Regions from separate parts of the Azospira restricta genome, predicted to be linked through region 1. Evidence: predicted binding sites of a transcription regulator. Region 1 holds the regulator's gene; each other region holds the start of a gene.
What was found. Region 1 encodes FNR, which switches genes on or off when oxygen is low (the NO sensors DNR and NnrR bind a similar motif). Its sites were predicted from a motif close to TTGANCTAGNTCAA; they were not measured.
Positions count from the first base shown of each region.

Region 2: the regulator FNR is predicted to act here: its motif matches at 2,006-2,019, upstream of ccoN (cytochrome-c oxidase, cbb3-type subunit I).
Region 3: the regulator FNR is predicted to act here: its motif matches at 2,602-2,615, upstream of IWH25_RS04930 (chaperone NapD).

Region 1 is NZ_CP064781.1:3,320,038-3,324,084, reverse strand. It holds gene IWH25_RS15855 (NnrS family protein) at 1-663, shown strand, start outside; gene IWH25_RS15850 (SirB2 family protein) at 668-1,063, shown strand; gene fnr (fumarate/nitrate reduction transcriptional regulator Fnr) at 1,092-1,841, opposite strand; gene hemN (oxygen-independent coproporphyrinogen III oxidase) at 1,945-3,339, shown strand; gene IWH25_RS15835 (sulfite exporter TauE/SafE family protein) at 3,425-4,047, shown strand, end outside.
Region 2 is NZ_CP064781.1:3,561,009-3,565,055, reverse strand. It holds gene IWH25_RS16985 (heavy metal translocating P-type ATPase) at 1-1,647, shown strand, start outside; gene ccoS (cbb3-type cytochrome oxidase assembly protein CcoS) at 1,626-1,829, shown strand; gene ccoN (cytochrome-c oxidase, cbb3-type subunit I) at 2,123-3,553, shown strand; gene ccoO (cytochrome-c oxidase, cbb3-type subunit II) at 3,573-4,047, shown strand, end outside.
Region 3 is NZ_CP064781.1:1,018,077-1,022,123, reverse strand. It holds gene napA (nitrate reductase catalytic subunit NapA) at 1-2,285, opposite strand, end outside; gene IWH25_RS04930 (chaperone NapD) at 2,289-2,537, opposite strand; gene IWH25_RS04925 (TatD family hydrolase) at 2,707-3,492, opposite strand; gene IWH25_RS04920 (enoyl-CoA hydratase/isomerase family protein) at 3,530-4,047, opposite strand, start outside.

The DNA.
Region 1 (4,047 bases):
GGCCTCTGGCTGTTCCTGGTGCCGGTCTTCTTCACCGTTACCTACCGCATGCTGCCGTTCTTCTCCGGCAGCGTCATCCGCGGCTACGACGAATACCGCGGCCGCACGCCGTACTGGATCGTACTCGGCTGCTGCGCGCTGCACGCGGCACTGGCGGTCGGCGAGCTGCGCGCCTGGCTGTGGCTGCCGGACCTCGCCGGCGGCACCACCGCACTCTGGCTGTCGTGGCGCTGGCAGCTGCGCAAGGCCTTCGTCTCGCACCTGCTGGCAATGCACCACTTGGCCGGCGTCTGGCTCGGCGTCGCCTTCCTGCTCTTCGCCGCGCAGAGTCTGGCGGCGTTCGCCGGCAGCGGCTGGGGCGGTAGGGCGCCGCTGCACGCGCTGACCGTCGGCTATTTCGCGTCGATCCTGGTCGGCATGGCGACGCGGGTGACGCTCGGCCATTCCGGCCGGCTGATCTCGTCGGACGTCTGGGCCTGGCGGCTGTTCTGGCTGTTCCAGGGGGTGGCGCTGCTGCGCATCGGCGGCGAATGGGCGACGGAACTCGGCGCCTTCAATCCGGTCTGGCTCAGTGCGCTCGGCTGGCTGGGCGTGTTCGGCATGTGGGGCCGCGTGCACCTGCCGATGTTCCTCAAACCCCGCCCCGACGGGCGAGCAGGCTAGGTCGATGAGCTATCTGATCCTCAAGCACATCCACGTCACCGCGGTGGCGCTTTCCGGCACCGGCTTCCTGCTGCGCGGCCTGCTCATGCTGCGCGCGTCGCCGCTCCTGCAGACGCGGCTGGCGAAGGTGCTGCCGCACGTGATCGACACCATCCTGCTCGGCAGCGCGCTGGCGATGGTGATAATCAGCGCGCAGTACCCGTTCGTGTTGTCCTGGCTGACCGCCAAGGTCATCGGCCTGCTCGCCTACATCGGCTTCGGCATGATGGCGCTGAAGCGCGGGCGTACCAAGGCGCAGCGCGCAGCCTGGTTCGTCGCCGCGCTGGCGGCCTTCGCCTACATCGTGTCGGTGGCGCTGACGCGCGACCCGCGCGGCGTGCTGGCGCTGCTCGCCGGCTAGGGCGGCGCGGGGCAGGGTGGTCGGCGGTTCAGCCGCGGCCCTGCTGGTGGTTCATCAACTGCTTGAGACCGGGGATGTTGAGGATGCGCACGTGCTTCTGCTGCACGGCGATCAGGCCTTCCTCCTGGAAGCGGGAGAAGGCGCGGCTGACGGTCTCCAGCTTCAGGCCGAGGTAGCTGCCGATCTCCTCGCGCGTCATGCGCAGGTAGAACTCGGCCGGCGAGTAGCCGCGCGCGGTGAAGCGCTGCGACAGGTTGAGCAGGAAGGCGGCCAGCCGTTCCTCGGCGCGCATCGTGCCGAGCAGCATCATCACGCCGTGGTCGCGGACGATCTCGCGGCTCATCACCTTGTGGAAATGGTGCTGCAGCGTGTGGATCTCGCGCGACAGGCCTTCGAGGTGCGAGAACGGGATCGCGCACACTTCGCTGTCTTCCAGCGCGACCGCGTTGCAGGAATGGATTTCGGTGCTGATGCCGTCGAGGCCGAGCAGCTCGCCGGTCATCTGGAAGCCGGTGACCTGTTCGCGGCCGTCCTCGAGCAGCACGTCGGTCTTGAAGAAGCCGCTGCGCACCGCGAAGATCGAGTCGAACGGCTCGCCGGCGCGGTACAGGTGCTCGCCGCGCTTCAGCCGGCGGCGGTTGGAAACGAGTTCGTCGAGCTTTTCCACCTCGTCGTGGGAGAGCCCCATTGGCAGGCAGAGTTCGTGCAGGTTACAGTTGGAGCACGCCGTCTTCACTTCGACCAGCGAAATCGGGGTTGCGATCTTTCTGTTAGGCATTTCCGCTCCGGCGTTTGAGGGGTCTAAAGCCCCTTTGATCCATGTCAACGTGCGCGTTTACGGGGCACACGATAATCCGTAGCACACCAACCGCTCAACACCAATGAACTTCGCCGCACCCAACCTCGTCTTCGACCCGCAGATTCTCCGCCGCTTCGACATCAACGGTCCCCGCTACACGTCGTACCCGACCGCGGACCGCTTCGTCGAGGCCTTCGATGCGGAGGCCTACAAGCTCTGGCTGGGAAAGCGCAACATCGGCGGCATCAGCCGACCGCTGTCATTGTACTTCCATATCCCGTTCTGCAACACCATCTGCTACTACTGCGCCTGCAACAAGATCATCACCAAGGATCACGGGCGCTCGGCCAAGTACCTGAAATACCTGGCGAAAGAGCTGGACCTGCAGAGCCAGTACCTGGACGGCACGCACGACGTCATCCAGCTGCACTGGGGCGGCGGCACGCCGACCTTCCTCTCGCACGACGAGATGCGGCAGCTGATGGCCTCGACCCGCAAGCACTTCAACCTGCTCGACGGCGGCGAATACTCGATCGAGGTCGACCCGCGCAAGGTCGACGTCGCCACCGTGCAGCTCCTCGGCGAGCTCGGCTTCAACCGCATGAGCCTCGGCGTGCAGGACTTCGACGAGCGCGTGCAGCAGGCGGTCAACCGCATCCAGACCGAAGAGGAAACCGAGACCGTGATCCGCGCCGCGCGCGGCAACGGCTTCAAGTCGGTGTCGATCGACCTGATCTACGGCCTGCCGTTCCAGACGGTGATGGGCTTCAACCGTACGCTCGAGCGCGTGCTGGCGATGGACCCCGACCGCCTGTCGATCTACAACTACGCGCACCTGCCGAGCCTGTTCAAGCCGCAGCGCCGGATCGCCGACGCCGACCTGCCGTCGCCCGACACCAAGATGCAGATCCTGTCGCTGGCGATCCGCAAGCTGACGGAGGCCGGCTACGTCTACATCGGCATGGACCACTTCGCCAAGCCCGAGGACGAGCTCGCCGTCGCCCAGCGCCAGGGCCGGCTGCACCGCAACTTCCAGGGCTACTCGACCTACGCCGACTGCGACCTGCTGGCCTTCGGCATCTCGGCGATCGGCAAGGTCGGGCCGACCTACGAGCAGAACGTGAAGACGCTCGACGAGTACTACGACCGCCTCGACGCCGGTATCCTGCCCGTCTATCGCGGCATCGAGCTGTCGGCCGACGACATCCTCCGTCGCGCGATCATCCAGGCGCTGATGTGCCACTTCGAGCTGTCGCTCGAATCGATCGAGATCGCCCACCTGATCGACTTCCGCAAGTACTTCGCCGCGGAGCTCGAGGACCTCAAGGAGATGCAGGCGGCCGGGCTGGTCAACATCGACGACAAGTGGATCACCGTGCTGCCGCCGGGACGCATGCTGGTGCGCGCGATCTCGATGGTCTTCGACCGTTACCTGCGCGCCGACCGGCAGCGCACGCGCTATTCGAAAGTCATTTGAGGGGCGGGGGGCTGGGGACCAGGGGCTAGAGTAAAATACGCAGGTTTATTGCTAGCCTCTAGCCCCTGGTCCCCAGCTCCTCTTAATGCCCGATTCCGGTTATCTCGCGCTGTTCCTCGTCGGCCTGCTCGGCGGCACGCACTGCGTCGGCATGTGCGGCGGCATCGTCGGCGCGCTGTCGCTGGGTGGCCCGTCGCGGCTGTCGCTGCACCTCGCCTACAACCTCGGCCGCATCCTCTCATACGGCTTCGCCGGCGCGCTGGTTGGCGCCGTCGGCGGCGCGCTGGCGCTGTCCGGCCAGCTGCCCGTGCGCCTTGCGCTGCATGCTGCGGCCAGCCTGATGCTGATCGCGCTCGGCCTCTACCTGATCGGCGTCACGCGCGCGCTGGCCTTCACCGAACGCCTCGGCCAGCGGCTGTGGCGGCGCATCCAGCCGCTGACGCGGCGCTTCCTGCCGGCCGACACCCCGGCGCGCGCCTTCCCGCTCGGCCTGCTGTGGGGCTGGCTGCCCTGCGGCCTGGTCTATAGCGCGCTGGCGACCGCGCTCACCGCCGGCTCGCCGGCGCGGGGGGCGCTCTTGATGCTGGCCTTCGGCGCCGGCACGCTGCCCAACCTGCTGCTCGCCGGGCTGCTGCTCGCGCGGCTGCGCGCCTTCGTGCAGCAGCCGTGGCTGCGCGGCGTCGCCGGCGCGACGGTCGCCGGCTTCGG
Region 2 (4,047 bases), 240 kb from region 1:
GGCGAGGTCTATTTCGATTCGGTCACGATGTTCGTCTTTTTCCTGCTCGGCGGGCGCTACATGGAGATGGTGGCGCGACAGAAGGCGGTCAGCGTCACCGAAGCGCTGGCCAAGCTGCTGCCGGCGCTGGCGACGCGGCTGCCGGGCTATCCGGCGAGCCGTGACGCGATGCAGGTGGTGGCGGCCGACCTGCGTCCGGGCGACGTCGTGCTGGTCAAGCCCGGCGAGTCGATTCCGGCCGACGGCGTCGTCCTCGAGGGGGCGAGCAGTGCCGACGAGGCGCTGCTCACCGGCGAGAGCCTGCCGGTGCCGAAGCGTCCCGGCGACCGCCTGACCGGTGGCGCGGTCAACAGCGAGAGTCCGCTGCTGATGTGCGTCGAGCAGGTCGGCGAGGAGACGCGGCTGTCGGCGATCGTCCGCCTGATGGAGCGGGCGGCGACCGAGAAGCCGCGCATCGTCGAGCTCGCGGACAAGATCGCCGCCCGCTTCGTCGCCGCGCTGCTGGTCGTCGCCGGCGCCGTGGCGGTGGTCTGGTGGTCGATCGACCCGGACAAGGCACTGTGGATCACCGTCTCGGTGCTGGTCGTCACCTGCCCCTGCGCGCTGTCGCTGGCGACGCCGGTGACGCTGACGGTGGCCAGCGGCGCGCTGGCGCGCGCCGGTCTGCTGGTGACGCGCGGCCACGGCATCGAAGGGCTGGCGCGGGCCGACCATTTCGTGTTCGACAAGACCGGGACGCTGACCAGTGGACGCATGCGTCTGCTCGAAACGCGGGCGCTCGGCGCGCTGAGCGAAGTACAGTGCCTGGCGCTTGCCGCCGCGCTCGAGCGCTCGTCCGAGCACCCGCTGGCGCGGGCGCTGGTCGAGGCTGCCGGTGCGCCGCAGGCGGCCGTCGTCGTCGACCGCAACGTGCCCGGCAGCGGCGTCGTCGGCGAATGGCAGGGGCGCGAACTGCGCATCGGCCGCCCCGAGTGGGTCGCGGCGGTGCACAGCGAGCCGATGCTGCCGGCCGGCGTGGAGCTGCTGCAGCAGAACGATACGGCGATCGCGCTCGCCGACGAGAGCGGCTGGCTGGCGGTGTTCCGCATCGGCGACGAGCTGCGGCCGGAAGCCGCCGATCTGGTCGCCGAGCTGAAGGCCGCTGGCTGCGCAGTGTCGCTGCTGACCGGCGACGCGCCGCCGGTGGCGCAGCGGGTGGCGGCGCAGCTGGGGATCGACGACGTCCGCGCCGGCGTCTCGCCGCAGGGCAAGCACGAGTTCGTGCGTCACCTGCAGGGTCTGGGCCGGACGGTGGCGATGGTCGGCGACGGCGTGAACGATGCGCCGGTGCTGGCGCAGGCGCACGTCTCGGTGGCGATGGGCGGCGGCGCCGCGCTGGCGCGGACGCAGGCCGATTTCGTGCTGCTCTCGGAGAACCTCGACCACCTGCGCGAAGGCCTGCAGATCGCCCGGCGCACGCTGCGCATCGTGCGCCAGAACCTGGTCTGGTCCTTTGTCTATAATTTCGTGGCCCTGCCGCTCGCCATGTTCGGCTTCATCACGCCGTGGATGGCCGGCATCGGCATGTCCGGCAGTTCGCTGCTGGTGGTGTTGAACTCGCTGCGCCTGCAGCGCGCGGAGGCCCGATGGAAAGTCTCTACCTGCTGATCCCGTTGTCGGTCGTGCTTGTCTTCCTGATTGGCGTCGCGTTCTGGTGGTCGGTCAGGAGCGGCCAGTTCGACGACATGGAAGGGCCGGCCTACCGCATCCTGATGGACGACGACCGACCGCCGACGGAGGCTGCTGCGTCGCAGCAGGATACCCCTTCCGGTCGTGAGGGAAATGCTTGATCTGAATCAAAGACGGCGCCCGGGGCGGAGCGCAAAATCCGCCTCAGTTGGTTTGCGGTTGCCCGGTTTTTGTCGGGCGGAGCAGACCGGTTCGTTTCTCTGTTGGGGTTGGGGTGCGTTGCGACGCACCCTTTTTTTTGCCCAAATCGGGACTTTTTGATTTTGTGCGCCGCAACTTGATATGAATCAAATCGTCTTGAGATGGGTTAAAATACCATCCTCATCGCGCTACCTAGAAATATCAGGGGGGTAGCATGTGTAGCTTTCCTTTTTATCAATAAAGAGGTGGTTCCATGTCGGAAACGCAATCTAACTACAACTATAAGGTAGTGCGGCAATTTGCTGTCATGACCGTCATTTGGGGCATCGTCGGCATGGCGATGGGCGTCTTCATCGCTGCCCAGCTCGTCTGGCCCGACCTGACCTACGGTATCGAGTTCCTGTCCTATGGGCGCCTGCGTCCGCTCCACACCAACGCGGTCATCTTTGCGTTCGGTGGCTGTGCGCTCTTTGCAACCTCCTACTGGTGCGTCCAGCGCACCTGCCACGCCCGGCTCTTCTGCGGCCCGCTCGCTGCCTTCACCTTCTGGGGCTGGCAGGTGGTGATCCTGCTGGCGGCGATCACGCTGCCGATGGGCATGACCTCCGGCAAGGAGTACGCCGAGCTGGAATGGCCGATCGACCTGCTGATCACCGCGGTCTGGGTCTCCTATGCGGTCGTCTTCTTCGGCACCATAGCCAAGCGCACGGTCAGCCACATCTACGTGGCCAACTGGTTCTTCGGCGGCTTCATCCTCGCCGTCGCGCTGCTGCACGTGGTCAATAGCTGCGAGATCCCGGTCAGCCTGTTCAAGTCCTACTCCTGCTACGCCGGTGCCCAGGACGCGATGGTGCAGTGGTGGTACGGCCACAACGCGGTCGGCTTCTTCCTGACCGCCGGCTTCCTCGGCATGATGTACTACTTCGTGCCGAAGCAGGCCGGTCGCCCGGTGTATTCCTACCGCCTGTCGGTGGTGCACTTCTGGGCGCTGATCTTCACCTATATGTGGGCCGGCCCGCACCACCTGCACTACACCGCGCTGCCGGACTGGACGCAGTCGGTCGGCATGCTGTTCTCGCTGATCCTGCTGGCGCCGTCCTGGGGCGGCATGATCAACGGCATCATGACCCTGCAGGGCGCCTGGCACAAGCTGCGCGACGACCCGATCCTGAAGTTCCTGATCACCTCGCTGTCGTTCTACGGCATGTCGACCTTCGAAGGCCCGATGATGGCGATCAAGACGGTGAACGCGCTGTCGCACTACACCGACTGGACCGTCGGCCACGTGCACTCCGGCGCGCTCGGCTGGGTGGCGATGGTCTCGATCGGCTCGATCTACTACCTGCTGCCGAAGCTCTTCGGCAAGCAGGAGATGTTCAGCGTCAAGCTGATCACGGTGCATTTCTGGGTGGCGACCATCGGCGTCGTGCTCTACATCGCCTCGATGTGGATCGCCGGCGTGATGCAGGGCCTGATGTGGCGTGCGGTCAACCCGGACGGCACGCTGACCTACAGCTTCGTCGAGGCGGTCAAGGGCAGCTATCCGTTCTGGACGATCCGCTTCGTCGGCGGCCTGCTCTTCCTCTCCGGCATGGTGATCATGGCCTACAACATGTTCAAGACCATGGCCGGCGGCAATACCGCGGATGCCCCGGTGCTCGCGCCGGCGGGCCATCACGCCTGATTCAGGGAGATAAAACAAAATGCTTACGCACGACAAGATCGAACGTAACCTCGGCCTGATGATCGTCCTGACCCTGCTCGTGGTCAGCGTCGGCGGCCTGGTCGAGATCGTCCCGCTGTTCTTCCAGAAGTCCACGACGCAGCCGGTGCCGGGCCTGAAGCCGTACGACGCCGTGCAGCTGGCCGGTCGTGATGTCTACATCCGCGAAGGCTGCTACAACTGCCACTCGCAGATGATCCGCCCCTTCCGCGCCGAGACGGAGCGCTACGGCCGCTACTCGGTGGCGGGGGAGTTCGTTTATGACCATCCCTTCCAGTGGGGTTCCAAGCGCACCGGTCCCGACCTGCATCGCGTCGGCGGCCGCTACTCCGACGAGTGGCACGTCGCCCACCTGATGAACCCGCGCGACGTGGTTCCGGAGTCGAACATGCCGGCCTATCCGTGGCTCGCCAAGCGCGCGGCCAAGGAGACCGTCGGTGCCGACATCGAGGCCA
Region 3 (4,047 bases), 1.7 Mb from region 1:
TCCGGCACCGCCTTGTACAGCTCGGGCACGCGACGGGTCATCGAGCCGGTGTGCCAGTGCTCGAGCACGCGGCCGGTGCACAGCCACAGGTCGTACTCGTTGTCCGGCTGCTCGGCCGCCGGCTGGTAGGGCAGCGCGTAGACCACCGCCTTGCCGTCGGGGTAGCCGTAGAAGCGGACACCCTCGCCCTTCGGCACGTACGGATCGTAGCCCTCGCGGAAGCGCCACAGCGTCTCCTTGCCGTCGACCACCGGCCAGCGCAGGCCGCGCGCCTTGTGATAGACGTCGAAGAAGGCGAGGTCGTGTGCCTTGCCGCGGCCGAACCTGGCGTATTCCTCGAACAGGCCCTTCTGCACGTAGAAGCCGAAGTGCTTCGCGTCGTCGTTCATGTAGTCCTTGATCGCGTGCGCGTTGACCGCCTTCACGTCGTCGAGGCCGTACTTGGTCGTCTCGGCATTGGCAAAGAGCACCTCGTACATCGTCTTGCCCTTGTACTCGGGCATCTTGTCGAGCAGCTCGGCCGGCCACACCTCTTCCATCTTGAAGCGCTTCGCGAACTCGAGGTACTGCCACAGGTCGGAACGGGTCTCGCCCGGACCCTTCACCTGCTGCCGCCACATCTGGCCGCGACGCTCGGCGTTGCCGTACATGCCTTCCTTCTCCATCCACATCGCGGCGGGGAGGATCAGGTCGGCCGACATCGCGGAGACGGTCGGATAGACGTCGGAATGGACGACGAAGGCCTTCGGGTTGCGCCAGCCCGGATAGATTTCCTGGTTGACGTTCGGGCCGGCCTGCATGTTGTTGGTCGTCGTCGACCAGAAGAAGCCGATCTTGCCGTCCTTCAGCATGCGCGACTGGAGCACCGCGTGGTAGCCGATCCAGTCGGGAATGGTGCCTTCCGGCAGCTTCCAGATCTTCTCGGTCATTTCGCGGTGCTTCGGATTCATCACCACCATGTCGGCCGGCAGGCGGTGCGCGAAGGTGCCGACTTCGCGCGCGGTGCCGCAGGCGGACGGCTGGCCGGTCAGCGAGAACGGGCTGTTGCCCGGCTCGGAGATCTTGCCGACCAGCAGGTGGACGTTGTAGATCATGTTGTTCACCCAGGTGCCGCGGGTGTGCTGGTTGAAGCCCATGGTCCAGAACGAGGTGACCTTGACCTTCGGGTCGGCGTAGGCCTTGGCCAGCGCCTCCAGCTTGTCCTTGGGCACGCCGGAGATCTCGTGCGCCTTGTCGACGGTGTATTCGGCGACGAAGGCGGCGAACTCGTCGAAGGAGATGTCCTTGGCGTTGTTCGGGTTGCCCTTCGGCTTGCCGTCCTCGCCCGGATAGCCGTTGTTCATGGCGACCTTCTCGAGCGGGTGGTTCGGGCGCAGGCCATAGCCGATGTCGGTGACGCCCTGCTTGAACTTGACGTGCTTGCCGACGAATTCCTTGTTAACGGCGCCGGTCTGGATGATGTAGTTGGCGATGTAGTTGAGGATCGCCAGGTCCGACTGCGGCTTGAAGATCAGCTCGCTGTCGGCGAGCTCGCAGGAGCGGTGCGTGAAGGTCGACAGCACGTGGATCTTGACGTGCTTGGCGGTGAGGCGACGGTCGGTGATCCGCGACCACAGGATCGGGTGCATCTCGGCCATGTTCGAGCCCCACAGCGCGAAAACGTCGGCGTGCTCGATGTCGTCGTAGCAGCCCATCGGCTCGTCGATGCCGAAGGTGCGCATGAAGCCGGCGACCGCCGAGGCCATGCAGTGACGGGCGTTCGGGTCGATGTTGTTGGTGCGGAAACCGGCCTTCATCATCTTCGCGGCGGCGTAGCCTTCCCACACCGTCCACTGGCCGGAGCCGAACATGCAGATGTTCTTCGGGCCGCCTTCCTTCAGCGCCACCTTGCACTTCTCGGCCATGATGTCGAAGGCCTTGTCCCAGGAGATCGGCGCGAAGTCGCCGTCCTTGTCGTACTGGCCGTTCTTCATGCGCAGCAGCGGCTGCGTCAGGCGGTCCTTGCCGTACTGGATCTTGGCCAGGAAATAGCCCTTGATGCAGTTCAAGCCGCGGTTGACCGGCGCGTCCGGATCCCCTTGCGTCGCCACGATGCGGCCGTCCTTGGTGCCGACCAGCACGCCGCAGCCGGTGCCGCAGTAGCGGCAGGCGCCCTTGTCCCAGCGCACGCCGTCGTCCTTGCCCTTCTGCTGCGCCAGCACGGCCTGCGGCACCGCGATGCCGGCCGAAGCCGCCGCCGCCGCGATGGCGTTGCTCTTGATGAAATCACGTCGCGTCAGTTTCATTTCTCAGACCTCCTCATCAGGATTTGATTCGACTTGGTGATAGACCATCGACGCCGAGAGCACGCCCGGCTGCTGGGAAATCACCTCATAGGTTTTTACGGTGTCCTGCTCGGACGCGGACTCGATGGTGACGATCATCCGGCCGTCCTCGGCCACCGTATGCACTTCGACGCCGTCGATCGCCTCGAGCAGTTGCTTCACCTGCTGGGCCCCTTCGGGGCGGGCGCCGACGATCACGCTGGAGATATCCATTGACTTTCCGACTCTCAATTTCGGGACAGGCGACAAGCCTAATCCCCCGGAATCGGTATTTCGTTTGATGCAAATCAAGCCCAAAAAAAATCCACAAATAATTTGTGGATTTCTTGACGAAACGCAAATTAGCGTTTACCGAAATACGGCGAAAGCCCCGCCGATTGGGTCATTCCGTGATGTTAGACAGAATGCTTATAGCATTGCGTGAGGTAATCCCGGCGACTTCGGGCAGCGGCAAAGACCATGCCGCGGCAAGGGTTTCGGCGATCCGCGGCAGCAGCGCCGGCTCGTTGCGCGCACGTCCGGAAGCGGGGTCGGGGACCGCAAACTGGGGGGGAATGTCGGGGGCGTCGGTCTCGAGCACGATCGCCTCGCGCGGCAGCTCGGCGGCCAGCGCGCGCAAGCGGGTCGCACGCGACCAGGTCATCGCGCCGCCGAAACCGAGCTTGAAGCCGAGGTCGATGAAGACCTCCGCCTGCTGGCGGCTGCCGTTGAAGGCGTGGGCGATGCCGCCGCGCAGCCGGTAGCGGCGCAGTTCGCGCAGGATCGGGTCGACCGCCCGGCGCACGTGCAGCAGCACCGGCAGGTCGAAGTCGCGGGCGAGCTTCAGCTGCTCGACGAAGAAATGCAGCTGGCGCTGCGGATCGAGACCGGGAACGAAGAAGTCGAGGCCGATCTCGCCGACCGCCACCGGCCGCTCACGTTCCAGCCAGCCGCGCAGCACCGGCAAGTCCTCGTCGCGCGCCTGCGGCGTGTACATCGGATGGATGCCGTAGGCCGGGACGCAGCCGGGATAGCGCCGGCAGCAGTCGCGGACGGCGGCGAAGTTGGCGACCGCTACCGCCGGCACGACGATCGTCGCCACTCCGGCCGCCTGCGCGGCGGCGGCGACCGCGTCGCGGTCGGCGGCGAACTCCGCCGCATCGAGATGGCAGTGGGTGTCGATCCACATCGCGCGAACTCCCGCCGGATCGCCGCGCCGACCGCGCTCAGGACGCGAAGCGCGGGCGCCGCTTCTCGAAGAAGGCGGCCAGCCCCTCGCCGAAGTCGGCATTGACGCCGCAGGCGGCGAAGGCGCGCTGTTCGGCGTGCAGCTGCTCGGCGAGCCCGTTGCCGAGCGACTCGTTGAGCAGGCGCTTGGTGCTGGCCAGCGCCTCGGCCGGCCCGGCAGCCAGCCGCAGCGCCAGCTTTTCCGCCTGCGGCAGCAGTTCGTCGCCGGCGACGACGCGGTTGACCAGCCCCCAGGCTAGCGCCTGGCAGGCGTCGAAGCGGTCGCCGAGCAGCGCGATCTCGGCCGCGCGCTTGGCGCCGACGGTGCGCGGCAGCGACCAGGTGGCGCCGCCGTCCGGCGACAGCGCGATGTTGCAGTAGGCGAGCGTGAAGTAGGCGTCCTCGGCGGCCAGCGCGAGGTCGGCGGCGAGCATCAGCGACAGCCCGAAGCCGGCCACCGCGCCGCGCACCGCGGCGACCACCGGCTTGCCGCAGCGGCGCAGCTGCAGCGTCGTCT